Regions from separate parts of the Duganella sp. 3397 genome, predicted to be linked through region 1. Evidence: riboswitches for the same ligand, from Rfam matches in the RefSeq annotation. Region 1 holds a riboswitch; the other holds the start of a gene.

Region 1 (6,554 bases):
GGCCACGCGCTTGTCGGCATTCGGTACGCGTTTGAGGCGCGCCGCGCGCCAGGCGATGCCGGCGATGCGCGCCACGCGGTCGGGCAGCGGATCATATTCGACCGCGTCGCCCGGCATGCCGGCGGCACGCGCCTTGAACGACAGCGGCACCGTGATGATGCGGCCGTCGAACTCCGGCAGCACCACGTTCATCGCAGCATCGAGCGGATTGAGGCCGCGCGCGGACTGTTCCCACTGCGGCAGGGTCATGCCGCTGGTGATCGCCTGCAGCACCGGCACGTCGAGTTGTTCCAGTACGCCCACCGACCAGCCGGCCGGCGTGGGGCCGCCGGGCGTGATCTCGCCCATGGCGAACGACGTGGTGTTGATCAGCGCATCAACATGGGCCTGCGTGACACCGTGGACCACGGTGCCGAAGTAACGCAAGGCGTCAGGCAGCTTGCCATCCCCCGATCCAGACCGCAGCGAGGCGGTAAACACCGGCAGCACATTCATGCCGCGCGCTTCGAGTGCGGTCAGCAGCGCGTCGATGAAGCGGGTATTCCCGCTCATCCAGTGGGCGCGGTAGAAGACGATGCCGACGCTGGGGCGCTGCGGATCGGCCAGCGCCTGCCAGTCAGCCAGGCCGGCGCCTGGCGCCAGGTCCGGGTGGTAGATGCCGTGGTCCGGCAGCGCAAGCGCCGGCTCGAAGCCGAAGCCGGTCAACAGCAAATGGTCGGACAGGAAGCGCAGCAGCTGCGCCAGGTTGGCGCTGCCGCCGGCGCGGAAGTACTGCAAGGTCATGTCCAGCACGTCGGAACGAACGGTCGACACTGCCGCCAGTTCGGGATCGGGTTCGCCGGTGCCGCTGACGACGACCAGGTGCCGCCCCTGGCGGCGCGCGTGCTCGACCAGGTGGGAAAATCCGGGCACGCCGCCCAGGCGGCCCAGCACCCGCACCACGATCACGCGCGCCGCGCGCAGTTCGCCGTCCAGCAGTTGCGCCAGCGTGGACTCTTCCCCAAGCGCTTGCAGGTTCACACCCATGACCGGGCCGAAGCCTTCGGGCATTTGCGCCTGCGCCTGGTGCAGCACGGTCAGGTCGTTGGAGGCGTGGGTCAGCAGCGCAAGCTGTGAAAAATTCGGATGGTCGGTCATTTCGGTCCAGGTTCGCAGGTGTCGCCCACGCCCAGGCGGTGGAACACCAGGTCGGCGACTTCGCGCCCGTTCAGCAGATGCTCGTGGACGATGCGCTCGGCGTTGGCTTCGTTTACGCGCTGATACCACACGCCTTCCGGGTACACCACCACCACCGGCCCCTCGAAGCGGCACGCCACCATGCAATGGGTGCGGGTACGCTTGACGGCCAGCTCGGGATGTTCGTCGATCACCTTGCCCATGTGTTCGAACACGGCCTGTGCGCGGCCTTCTTGCGGCTCGCAGCGCGGACCGACGCACATGAAGATGTGGCGGTGGTGGGTTCTCATGAATCAGGCGAACTTTTTGTAGAAGTAGCCGGTCAGGCCCCCGAGGGCCAGCCAGAACACCGCATTGGCCAGCGCGGTGGCGATGATGAACGAGCCCACCAGGCTTTCCGGCGCTGCCATCGAATGCATGGGCGGTTGCGGCGCGCCCACCAGGTGCGGCACCAACAACAGCGCCACCGCACCCACCTTGAACCAGACGTTGCGGCTCCAGGCCAGTGCGCCGATGGCGACGGCGGTGGAGAACGCGGTGCAGATCCACCAGGCCTGGCGCGCCGAGACCGGCGCCGCCAGGGTGCCCGGCAGCTCGGGCGGCAGTCCGAGCGACGGCGCGATGAAGAACACAGCGTACGCGGCCGCGCCCCACAGCATGCCGCTGCGCCAGGTCACCGGGCGGCCGCGCAGGCAGATCACGGCCGCCAGCAGCAGCGCGTAACCGACACCCATGCTGACATCGGCCAGCGCCGTGTAGGCGGTGCGCTCGATACCGTCTTCGGGCTCCCAGCCGCCGTGGCTGTGGGCCTCTGCCGCCGCGCCGTGGCCGCCATGGCCATGCTCGTGCGGCGCAGTGCCGGGGGCATGCGCATGTTCGGCAGCGACAGGAGCGGCAGGAACCACGACAGCAGCAGAGTCCTGGGCCTTTTCATACACCTCGGCCTGCTGAATGATCGGGATTACCTGCAGGTGCTGCACACCGGTCAGCAGCAAGCCGGCGATGATGCCGGCGGCAGCAGCGGTGCGCACGATGCCGTTGAAGATGCCGGCCGGCGCCGCAGCGCCTGGCCCGGTGCGGCTTAGTGACACGGGAAGCCCGCCGAGTGGCGGCTGTCGTGGGCAGCATTGTGCAGCGCTTCCATCGAGGCGAAACCGGCGCCGAACAGCAGCACGGCGCCAAGACCGGCGGCGCACAGCGCCGGGATCATTTTTTCGCGCAGCGTGGATGTGGCGGGACGGCTGGCAACTTCGGCGTGGACGGTAGTAACTGGGGTGACGGGCATGATCTTCCTTCCAGGTGCGTGGAGACGGTACGCGGGGAAGGAAAGCGGGGATGCGGCCGGGATGCATCGACAACGGATGGACAGCACGGCGCAGCACTCACCCGTATCGCCCTCCGCAATACAAACGTGTTGACAGCTACTGGCTGGTTTCCGGGCTGACGAGTGGATCGCTCCTGGCAGTGCGCCTTCCCATGCTTGCGCACAGTGGCTGATTGCACTTCCTTGACCTCGACTACCGTTGCGGGGGCAGCGCCGGCATGGCCCTGGTCGGACGCACCGGCTTCCCATTTAAATATGCGGAACCGGGATCACACCCGACGTCCGCGCATACCAGAAGCTTTGACTACCGGCGAAGTATAGGGGCGGCACAGGGGAATTGCAAGGCGTTAGCCATCTACCGGAGCGCCGGGCGTGGGCAAGATCAGCTGGTAAAACGCCAGGTCCAGCCAGCGCCCGAACTTGAACGCCGCATGGCGCACGGTGCCGGCATGGACGAAGCCCAACTGCTCGTGCAGGGCGATGCTGGCGCGGTTGTCGGCGTCGATGCCGCCGACGATGGTGTGCAGGTCGGCCTGCCCGGCCGCCGCGATCACCTGTTCCAGCAGTGCGCGGCCCAGGCCCTTGCCGCGCTGGTCGGCGCGCACGTAGACCGAATGCTCGACCGCGTACTTGTTGGCCGGGTAGCCGCGAAAGGCGCCATAGCTGGCAAAGCCCAGCAGCACGCCGCCGGCGTCTTCGTAGCCGAGCACCGGATAGCCGCCGGCGCGCTTGGCGGCAAACCACTTGTTCATGCTCTCGAGCGTGCGCGGATGGTATTCGTACAGGGCCGTCGAATTGGCGATGGCGTCGTTGAAGATGTCGAGGATGGCTTGCGCGTGGCGCTCTTCGGTACAGCTGACAAGGTTCATGGTGACTCCGTGAAAGACAACCGTCATGATAGTCGAAAATATCGCCGCTACCACGGGCGATGGGACGCCATCCACGTCGCGTCACTTATTATCTTGCTTTTCAGACACAGATTTGATGCGGTGATGTAACATTGAGGGCAGCCAGATGGACCGTCAGCAGCCACCGTAGACACCGATGCCATTCAAAACCATAACAACCATGCGTGCACCCTCGATCCGATCCCGCCTGCTGTACCTCGTAGTGGCGTGCATCGTGCCCGCTGCACTGATGGCGATTTTGTTGATCGGCTACGATTACACCCAGGCGCGGGCGGCCTTCATCACCGGCGCCATGGCCACGGCGCGCGCCAACGCCATGGACGTGGACAAGGAGTTCGCCACCGTGGAGGCGGCGCTGCGCGCGCTGGCCACCTCGCCCGACCTGGCGCGCAGCGACCGGCAGGCATTCTACGCGCAGGCGCGCGGCCTGGCCGCCTCGCAGCACATGCTCAACATCGTGCTCGAAGACGCCAGCGGCCAGCAATTGATCAATACCTTCATCCCTTACGGCGCCGCGTTGCCCCCGCCGAGCATGGGGAACGTGCTGCAGTTCGTCCAGAAAAACGACGCCACCGCGATTTCCGACCTGTTTATCGGTGCGGTCTCGAACCGCAATATCGCGTCGGTCAGTATCCCGGTGCGATACCTGCCCGGGCGCCCGGACCTCATCGGCGCGCTGAATGCGACCGTCCCGGTAGAACGCTTCAACGCCCTGCTGGCCCAGCAAAGCTATCCCGAGCACTGGATTGCCAGCATCCTCGATCGCGGCGGCAAAGTGGTCGCGCGTAGCCAGGACACGCAGCGCTACGTCGGCCACAAGGCGCTGCCCGAAGTCATCGACCGTATGCGTGCAGGTTTTGAAGGGGTGATCGAAACCACCACCCTCGACGGCAAGCCGATACTGGCGGTGATGACGCATGCGGGCGACTCGCAATGGACGGTCGGTATCGGCATTCCGATCGAGGTGCTCAACGCCGAACTCAATCGCAAGCTGCTGGTGCTGGTATTGGCGACCGCCACCCTGCTCGCCGCCAGCCTGGTACTGGCGTGGAGCATCAGCAACCGCATCACGCGCGCCATCGGCGCGCTGGTGGCGCCGGCCATGGCGCTGGGGCGCGGCGAAGCGGTGGCAGCAGCCAGCTACGGCTTGCGCGAGGCCGACGAGGTGGGCGTGGCGCTGGTCGATGCGGCGCGCATGCATGCGCAGGCGCGCCACCAGGCCACCCACGATCCGCTCACCGGCCTGGCCAACCGCGCCATGTTTTGCGAGTTCCTGGAGCGGCAGGTAGAACTGTGCGCGCGCTCGGGGGAGCCGCTCTCGCTGCTGTACCTTGACCTGGACTCCTTCAAGCAGATCAACGATACCTACGGCCACGCCGCCGGCGACCAGTTGCTGACCGGCGCTGCGCTACGCCTGCGCGAGGAGTTGCGCAAGTCCGACCTGGCGGCGCGGCTCGGTGGCGACGAGTTTGCCGTGATCCTGGTGGGCTGCGACGCCGCAGCCACGGCCACCGTGGTGGCCAAGCTGGAAACTCGCCTGGCCCAGGCGCATCACATCGAAGGTTACGAGCTGGTGGCAGGCGCCAGCATCGGCGTGGCAATGCTGGCGCCCCAAGGCCGTGCCCAGCAGCAGCCGGTCAGCGCCACCGACCTGGTGGCCGATGCCGACGACGCCATGTACCGGCGCAAGGCCGAACGCAAGCTGGCCGCAAAAGCTCAATCCTTGCCGGCTGCTTCGATGTAGATCTCGTCGGCACAACCCTGCACCCGCGCCGGCGCCGGCTGGGCATTGCCCACCATGGCCGCCAGGTCGCGGTCGGTGCCGAATTGCAGCGGCAGCGACACCCGGATCTCCTGCAAGTATTTGCGCTGGCTGCACACGAGCGTGAGGCTATCGGCCACCTTCTCGCCATGGCGCGCTTTGACGCGCGCGAAGAAGTCGTCCACGCGGATGCTCTTGCCGGTGCTGCCGAGGATGATCTTGCCCACTTCCGAATCGTTCACCACCCGCACCGCTGATACCGCCTTGATGAAGTAATCGTCCGGCGCCAGTTCCTGGCACTTGCCATGCTTGTTCCACTCGTAGGCGCCGAAGGTGCGCTCGTAATAGAAGTTGGGCATCCACGGCGCTATTTTTGCGATGGTGTCCTTCGACAGCGAGAACTGCTGGCCTTCGCAACTGCCGTAACGGGTGCCGCACTCCTTCTTGTTGGGCCACAGGCCATGCAGGCTCAGGGTCTTTGCCTCCAGTTTGCCGCCGTTCATGGCATCGCATTCGGGCTTGCTGCCCTTGAACGGGAAGTGCTCGCAAAAGCCGGGCTGCCAGGTTACCGCCAGCACGTAGCTGTCCTGGCGGTTGGCGATGCTGCACGAGCCGCCATCGGCGGCCGGATCGCTGCCGCGCGGCGGCCGTGCCGAGCGCGCTTCCATCGGTTCGAGCACCGCTGCGCCGCAGTCGCGCTGTACCCAGCGCAGCTTCGGCTCCGCACCCGGCACTTCCACCCGCACCCAGTCGTAGTCGGCCTTGTTAATCTCGCGCACCGTATAGCCCTTGCCGGCCGCCAGCTGCGCAGCGCCGGGATTGGTGCGCTTGGCGAACGACGCATACGCTTCGCAGCTTTTGCTGGCGGTGAACGTGCCGCTGGCCGCTTCGCTGGCAGCGGCGCCGCCGGCCAGGCAGGCCAGCACAAAGGTGACAGTAATTCGCAACATGGAGAGCTCCGCAAGAAAGGTTGGCGGCATTGTAGCCGAGCCTGCGCGGACCAAGGCCGGCGTTGTCGATTAGCCACGCGATCAACAAAATGGTAGCGCATGACATTTTGCGGAATCTTTCTGTTGACAATAACTTGGCAACGCTTCTACACTCAAATGGTCGCGGTACCATAAAAAACACAAGACCGTGGCACCTAACAAAAAGCAGTCAAAAAAACCATTAGGAGACAGCAATGCCCAGCAACTTCACCCCTACCGGCGGTGGCCGCCGCACGCCTGCCCGCCTGGCCTGCGGCCTGACTATGATGGCCGGCCTGGTGGCCCAGGCCTATGCCCAGCAAACGCCTCCCGCCACTGCTCCCATCGACGAAGCGACGATCCAGAAGGTGGAGGTCAGCGGCTACCGCAACAGCCTGATCTCGTCGGCCAAGGAC
Region 2 (6,554 bases), on a different contig from region 1:
GCTCGATCACCGAGCCGCTCGACGTGCTGGCCACGTTCGGCGGACTGGAAATCGCCATGATCGCCGGCGCCATGCTCAAGGCGGCCGAGCTGCGCAAGGTGCTGCTGATCGATGGCTTCATCGTTACCAGTGCGCTGCTGGTGGCCGCGCGCCTGCAACCGGCCATCCTCGATTACTGCGTGTTTGCCCACTGCTCCGACGAACAGGGCCACGAACAAATGCTGGCGGCGCTCGATGCCCGGCCGCTGCTGTCGGTGGGCCTGCGCCTGGGCGAAGGTACCGGTTGCGCCCTGGCGCTGCCGCTGCTGCACGCGGCAGTCAATTTCCTCAACCGCATGGCCACGTTCGAATCGGCCCAGGTCAGCGCCAAGGCCCACTAACCCATGCACCAGCTACGCCTGTTCTTCACCGCCCTGCAGTTCTTTACGCGCTTGCCGATCCCGCGCTGGGTGGGGTTCGACCCGGCGTGGCTGAACCAGGCGTCGCGCTACTTTCCGCTCGTCGGCGTGGTCGTGGCGCTGATCGCCGGCGCCGTGTATGCGGCGGCCTTCAAACTTTTTCCGCCGGCGATCGCCGCCATTCTCTCGACGGCGGCTGGCATCTATGTCACCGGCGCCTTTCACGAAGACGGCTTCGCCGACACCTGCGATGGTTTTGGCGGCGGCATGACGAGCGAGCGGGTGCTCGAGATCATGAAGGACTCGCGCATCGGCGCTTACGGTGCGATCGGCATCTTTTCCCTGCTACTGCTCAAGTGCGCCACGCTGACCATGCTGCCGCCATACGGTGCGATTGCCGCCCTGCTGTTTGCGCATCCGCTGTCGCGCCTGATGGCCACCGGGCTGATCTGGCGCCTCGAGTACGCGCGCGCCGAGGGCAAGGCCAAGCCGCTGGCGCAGAAAATGGCCACGCCGGAATTTGCCATCGCTGCCGTCACCGCAGTGGCGCCGGCCCTGGTGCTGATCTGGCTACACTGGCTGTCGTGGACCATGCTGCTGTCGGGCATAGCGTGCGCACTGGCCGCCACCATTTGGCTGGCACGCAAATTCGTGCGCCGCATCGGCGGCTACACGGGCGACTGCCTGGGCGCAGTGCAGCAGGTGACGGAAGTGATTTTCTACCTGTGCGTGCTGGCCGGCCTGCACAGCAGCGGCCAGTTCTTCTAGCACCATGCGGCTGATCCTGATCCGCCATCCACAGCCGGACGTCGCGCCCGGCATGTGCTACGGCCGCACCGACCTGGCGGTGGCACCCGCACAGCTGGAACAGGCGCTTGCCACCCTGCTGCCCGCGATACCCGACGGGATACCGCTGTTTTCCAGCCCTTTGCGACGCTGCGCCGTGCTGGCGGCGCGCCTGGCGTCCGCCCCCATCTTCGATGCCCGCCTGATGGAAATGGATTTTGGCGCCTGGGAGATGCAGGCCTGGGACAGCATTCCCCGCGCAGGCGTGGATGCCTGGACCGCCGACCTGGCCAACTACCGCCCTGGCGACGGCGAGAGCGTGTTGCAGATGGCCGAACGCGTCGCCGCATTTTATGACGACTTGCAGCGCCAGCTCGATGCCAACCATGACGGCGCAGCGATCGTGGTCTGCCACGCCGGCACCATGCGCCTGCTCGCTGCCCGCCACGCCGGCCTGGCGCCGCTGGCGATGGCGCTGCAAGCGGCGAGCGCGCCGCACCGGCTGCCGTACGGCGAGGCGCTGATCCTGCCGCACCCCGCGTCAAAGCAAGTCTCCAGGCGACACCACGTATAATGCCCGAGTTTTGGTGCCCGCGCGTCCGTCCGGATGCGCAGTTAAACGGGAAACACGAAGCCCCTTCACAGGGCCAGCGTGTGCTGCCCCCGCAACGGTCAACAAGCGTCGCCGATGGCGACAAACCAGTCCTGACAACCACTGTGCGCTGCATGGGAAGGTGGACTGGCCGCTTGCCAGCCCGGATACCGGCCAAACCTGGTGGAAGCACACGCGCCGGCATGCGCCGCCGTGCGCTTCTGTTCAATCTGGCCTGCGGGATGCTGGCCGGTTGCCCTTTACAGAAATAGCAATCATGATCCTTCGCTTTACCCCTCGCGCGGCGCTGCCGTCGTTTGTCCTCGCCCTCGCCACCTCCTGTGCCCACGCCGCACCTGCACCTGCACCTGCACCTGCATCGGCATCCACCGTGCTGGTCACAGCCACCCGCACGCCGCAAGCACTGGCCGACGTCATCAGCGACAGCACCATCATCGACGCCGAACAGATCGCCCAGGCAGGCGCCGGCTCGATCGTCGATCTGCTCAAGCGCCAGCGCGGCATCGAGGTCACGCGCAACGGTGGCGCCGGCAGCTCGTCGAACGTCTATATCCGCGGCGCCAACAGCAACCAGAGCATCGTGCTGGTTGACGGCGTGCGTATCGGCTCGGCCACCACGGGTGCTGCCAACTGGAGCGCGATTCCGCTCACTGCCATCGACCGCATCGAAATCGTCTACGGCCCATTGAGCTCCTTGTACGGTGCGGACGCCATCGGCGGCGTGATCCAGATTTTCACGCGGAAGGGTCAGGGCGCGCCGGCAGTTACCGGCTTTGCCGGCTACGGCAGCGACAATACGCGCGAGGCCGACGCCACGGTGTCCGGCAGCACCGGCGGTGAGCATAGCTTCAGCTACGCCATCAGCGTCGGCAAGGAAAAGTCGGATGGCTTTTCCACTACCCGCTCCGGCCTGTCCTCGTACAATCCGGACGACGACGGCTACGACAAGGAAAACGTCTCCGGCCAATTCGGCCTGCAGCTGGCCAGGGGTATCGAAGCGGGTGCGCTGTTCCTGCATAGCAACCTCGATGCGCAGTACGACTCGGGCCTTGCCGCCTACGACACGCGCAGCGAGAACACCATCGACACTGCCAGCGTGTTCGCCAGGGCGCAGCTGCTGCCAGCGTGGCGCAGCCTGTTGCAATATTCCGAAACCCGCGACAAGGGCGCCAACTACATCAACGCCACCGCAGCCGGCTACACCCGCATCGACACCAAACAGAGCTTCATCACCTGGCAAAACGACGTGACGATCGGCGCCGACACGCTGCAAATGCTGTACGAGCATCGCAAGGAAGAAGTGGACACCAACGGCGCGGCCGCCATGAACCGCGACCGCAATACCAATTCGTTCGCAGCCTCGTACAACGCCCGCCGTGGCGCGCATCTGCTCAGCGCCAGCGCGCGGCGCGACAACTCCGTCTACGGCAACCAGAACACCGGCGCCATCGGCTACGGCTACCAGTTCACCCGCGCGCTGCGCGCCACCGCAAGCTATGGCAGCAGCTTCCGCGCGCCGACCTACAACGAGCTGTATTTCCCGAACTACGGCAACCCGGCCAACCGCCCGGAAAAGGGCCGCAACGCCGAAGTGGGCCTGCGCTACGACGATGGCGTCAATGCGATGAGCGCCGGCTACTACCGCAACCGCCTGACCGACATGCTGGTCAACACTAACCCTTGCCCGTTCGGCGGCGGCTACACCAGCGGCTGCGCCTACAACGTCAACCGCGCCACGCTGGCAGGCATCACGCTGTCGGCCGCCACGCGTGTCATGGGCGTCAACCTGGGCGCCAACGCCGACCTGCAAGACCCGCAAGACGACACCACCGGCAAGCGCCTGATCCGCCGCGCCAAGCGCCATGCCAACGTCACCGCCGATTACGGCACCGGCGCCCTGAAAGCGGGCGTGGAAGTGGAGCTGTCGAGCGCACGCTTCGAAAACGCCGCCAACACCGTGCGCCTGGGCGGCTACGGCCTGGTGAACCTGTACGCCGCGTACGCCTTCACCCGCGACTGGTCCGCGCTGGTACGCTGGAATAACATCGGCGATAAACAGTACGACCTGGCCCGCTACTACAATACCCCGGGCGCCAAGTTCTTCGCCGGCCTGCGCTACGGCTACAAGTAATCCCACTTCGGGGTCAGTGCCGACATTCGGACACGATCTCTGCTTTATCATTGCAGAGCCTGTGTCCGAATGTCGGCACTGACCCCGAACTTCAGGAAAGAGTAAATGGCTGATTTCTCCCGCAAGTTACAACAGCGCGCCGTCCTGGTGTTGGGTGGATTGGGGCTGTTCGCGCTTGCGGGGCTGGTGTTTTCGGGGATGACCGGGTCGGTGGCGGTTCCCCTGGCCGATATGCCGGCTGCGATTGGCGACCTGCTGCATGGCGAGAAATCCACGCTGGCCGCTACCCTGCTCGATCTGCGCGTGCATCGCGCGCTCACCGCTTTCATCACTGGTGCGGCGCTGTCCCTGGCTGGCGTGATGATGCAGGCCTTGCTGCGCAATCCGCTGGCCGATCCCTATGTGCTGGGCATTTCCGCCGGCGCGTCGGTGGGCGCGCTGGCGGCGTTGATGTTCATGTGCGCGGCGTGGATGGTCGATGCGGCGGCGTTTGGCGGCGCCGTGGCCGTCTCCATGATGTTGTACCTGCTGGCGCGGCGCGACCTGCGCGGCGGCGCCGCAGCCGATGGCGGCACCGCCCTGCTGCTGCTCACCGGCGTGATTCTGTCGTCGGCCTGCATGGCGCTCGTCACATTGATGTTGTCGATCGCGCCCGACAGCCGCCTGCGCAGCATGGTGTTCTGGATGATCGGCGACATGGCCGGTGCACCGCTGCGCTGGATGCCGTGCCTGGTGCTGGTCGCCGCGCTGCTGTTCGCGGTCAAAAATGCGCGCGCCATGAACGTGATGGCGCTCCATGCGGAAGCCGCCGCCACCTTGGGCATCCGCGTGGGCGCGCTGCGCAAGGGACTGTTCTTTGTCTCCGGCCTGCTGACCGCCAGCGCGGTGACGACCGCCGGCAGCATCGGCTTCGTGGGCCTGATCGTGCCGCACGCCTGCCGCTTCGCGGTCGGTCCCGACCACCGCCTGTTGATTCCCGCCGCCACGCTGGCCGGCGGCATTTACCTGATGCTGGCCGATACGCTGGCGCGCACCATCATCGCGCCCGAGCAGCTGCCGGTCGGCGTGATCACCGCGCTGGTCGGTGCACCGGTGTTCCTGTACCAGCTGCACCGGCTGCGGAAGTGACGACATGATGATCGCCACCCATCAGCTCTCTCTTAGCATCGGCCAGCGCCAGCTGGTCGCCAATCTCGACTGGCAGGTACGCACCGGCGAATGCTGGAGCGTAATCGGCCGCAACGGCGCCGGCAAAAGCACCCTGCTGCGCACGCTGGCCGGACTGCGCCCAGCTGACGCCGGCACGGTATCGATCCGCGAGCGCGCGCTGCAAGACTGGCCGCTGGCCGACCTGGCGCGCCAGCGCGCCTTCCTGGCGCAAAGCCGCAGTGACGCTTTCGCCTACTCCGTGATCGAAACCGTACTGTCGGCACGCCACCCGTACCACGACCACCGCTACTGGGAAGGCAGCGACGACCATGCCATCGCCCTGGCAGCGCTGGCGTCGATGGAAGTGGCCGACCTGGCCGGCCGCGACGTGCGCACGCTGTCCGGTGGCGAGCGCCAGCGGGTAGCGATTGCCGCCATGCTGGCGCAGGACACGCCACTGCTGCTGCTCGATGAGCCGGCCAATGCGCTCGACCTGGCGCACCAGGTGAGCGTAATGACTTTATTGGCGCGCCAGTGCCGCGAACAGGGCAAGACCGTGGTCATGATTGGTCATGACCTCACGCTGGCGCACAGCGTGTCCACCCACGCATTGCTGCTGCGTGGCGATGGCCGCTGGCTGGCCGGCGCCAAGGATGACGTGATGCGCGCCGATATCCTGGGCGAATACCTGGGCCATCCGATCGACATCATCCGCCACGGCCACCGCAGCATCTTCATCCCCTCCGAGGAGACCCCATGACCGAACCAACCAACACCCCTGATACCGGCGACGCCGCCCTCAACGAACGCCACCGCGTGCGCATGGAGCGCAAAAAAGCCATCATCGACGCCCAGATCGCGTCTGCCAACAAGCAGATCGGCATCATCATCGTCAACACCGGCAACGGCAAGGGCAAGAGCTCGAGCGCGTTCGGCATGGTAGCGCGTGCGCTGGGCCACAACATGAAGGTGGGCGTGGTGCAGTTCATCAAAGGTGCGATGGCCACCGGCGAAGAGCAGTTCTTGCGCCGCTTCCCCGATGAAGTGAGCTTTCACACCATGGGCGAAGGCTATACCTGGGAAACCCAGAATCGCGAACGCGACATCGAAAAGGCCACGCTGGCGTGGGAACAGGCCAAGCGCTTCCTCGACGATCCAGCCTGCGGCCTGGTGGTGCTCGACGAACTCAATATCGCCCTCAAGTACCGCTATCTCGACGTGGAAAACGTCATCAACGACTTGCTGGCGCGCCCGCCAATGCAGCACGTGGTGATCACCGGCCGCGGTGCGCCGCCCGAACTGATCGCGATTGCCGACACGGTTACCGACATGACGGTCGTCAAGCACGCGTTCAAGGCCGGCATCGCCGCGCAACTGGGTACAGAGTGGTGAAGCACATCGACGTGAAAGTGGTGATGGTGGCGGCCGTCTCGTCCGGTCAGGGCAAGACCACCTGCACCGCCGCGCTGGCGCGCAA

Evidence for each region. A riboswitch is a leader RNA that binds a small molecule or an ion and turns the genes downstream of it on or off. The one in region 1 is predicted to bind cobalamin.
Region 2: linked by a shared signal. The riboswitch ahead of J2X54_RS25485 (TonB-dependent receptor domain-containing protein) and the one ahead of J2X54_RS06915 (CbtB domain-containing protein) in region 1 are both predicted to bind cobalamin.

What each region holds. Positions count from the first base shown of each region.
Region 1 covers NZ_JAVDVB010000002.1:522,351-528,904, forward strand. Annotated here, with positions in the region: gene J2X54_RS06900 (cobaltochelatase subunit CobN) at 1-1,137, opposite strand, end outside; gene J2X54_RS06905 (ferredoxin) at 1,134-1,466, opposite strand; gene J2X54_RS06910 (CbtA family protein) at 1,470-2,267, opposite strand; gene J2X54_RS06915 (CbtB domain-containing protein) at 2,258-2,461, opposite strand; cobalamin riboswitch at 2,585-2,794, opposite strand; gene J2X54_RS06920 (N-acetyltransferase family protein) at 2,848-3,369, opposite strand; gene J2X54_RS06925 (sensor domain-containing diguanylate cyclase) at 3,545-5,152, shown strand; gene J2X54_RS06930 (ribonuclease T2 family protein) at 5,125-6,120, opposite strand; gene J2X54_RS06935 (TonB-dependent receptor) at 6,354-6,554, shown strand, end outside.
Region 2 covers NZ_JAVDVB010000013.1:992-7,545, forward strand. Annotated here, with positions in the region: gene cobT (nicotinate-nucleotide--dimethylbenzimidazole phosphoribosyltransferase) at 1-380, shown strand, start outside; gene J2X54_RS25475 (adenosylcobinamide-GDP ribazoletransferase) at 384-1,166, shown strand; gene J2X54_RS25480 (histidine phosphatase family protein) at 1,171-1,758, shown strand; cobalamin riboswitch at 1,753-1,970, shown strand; gene J2X54_RS25485 (TonB-dependent receptor domain-containing protein) at 2,054-3,928, shown strand; gene J2X54_RS25490 (iron ABC transporter permease) at 4,034-5,056, shown strand; gene J2X54_RS25495 (ABC transporter ATP-binding protein) at 5,064-5,837, shown strand; gene cobO (cob(I)yrinic acid a,c-diamide adenosyltransferase) at 5,834-6,469, shown strand; gene J2X54_RS25505 (cobyrinate a,c-diamide synthase) at 6,493-6,554, shown strand, end outside.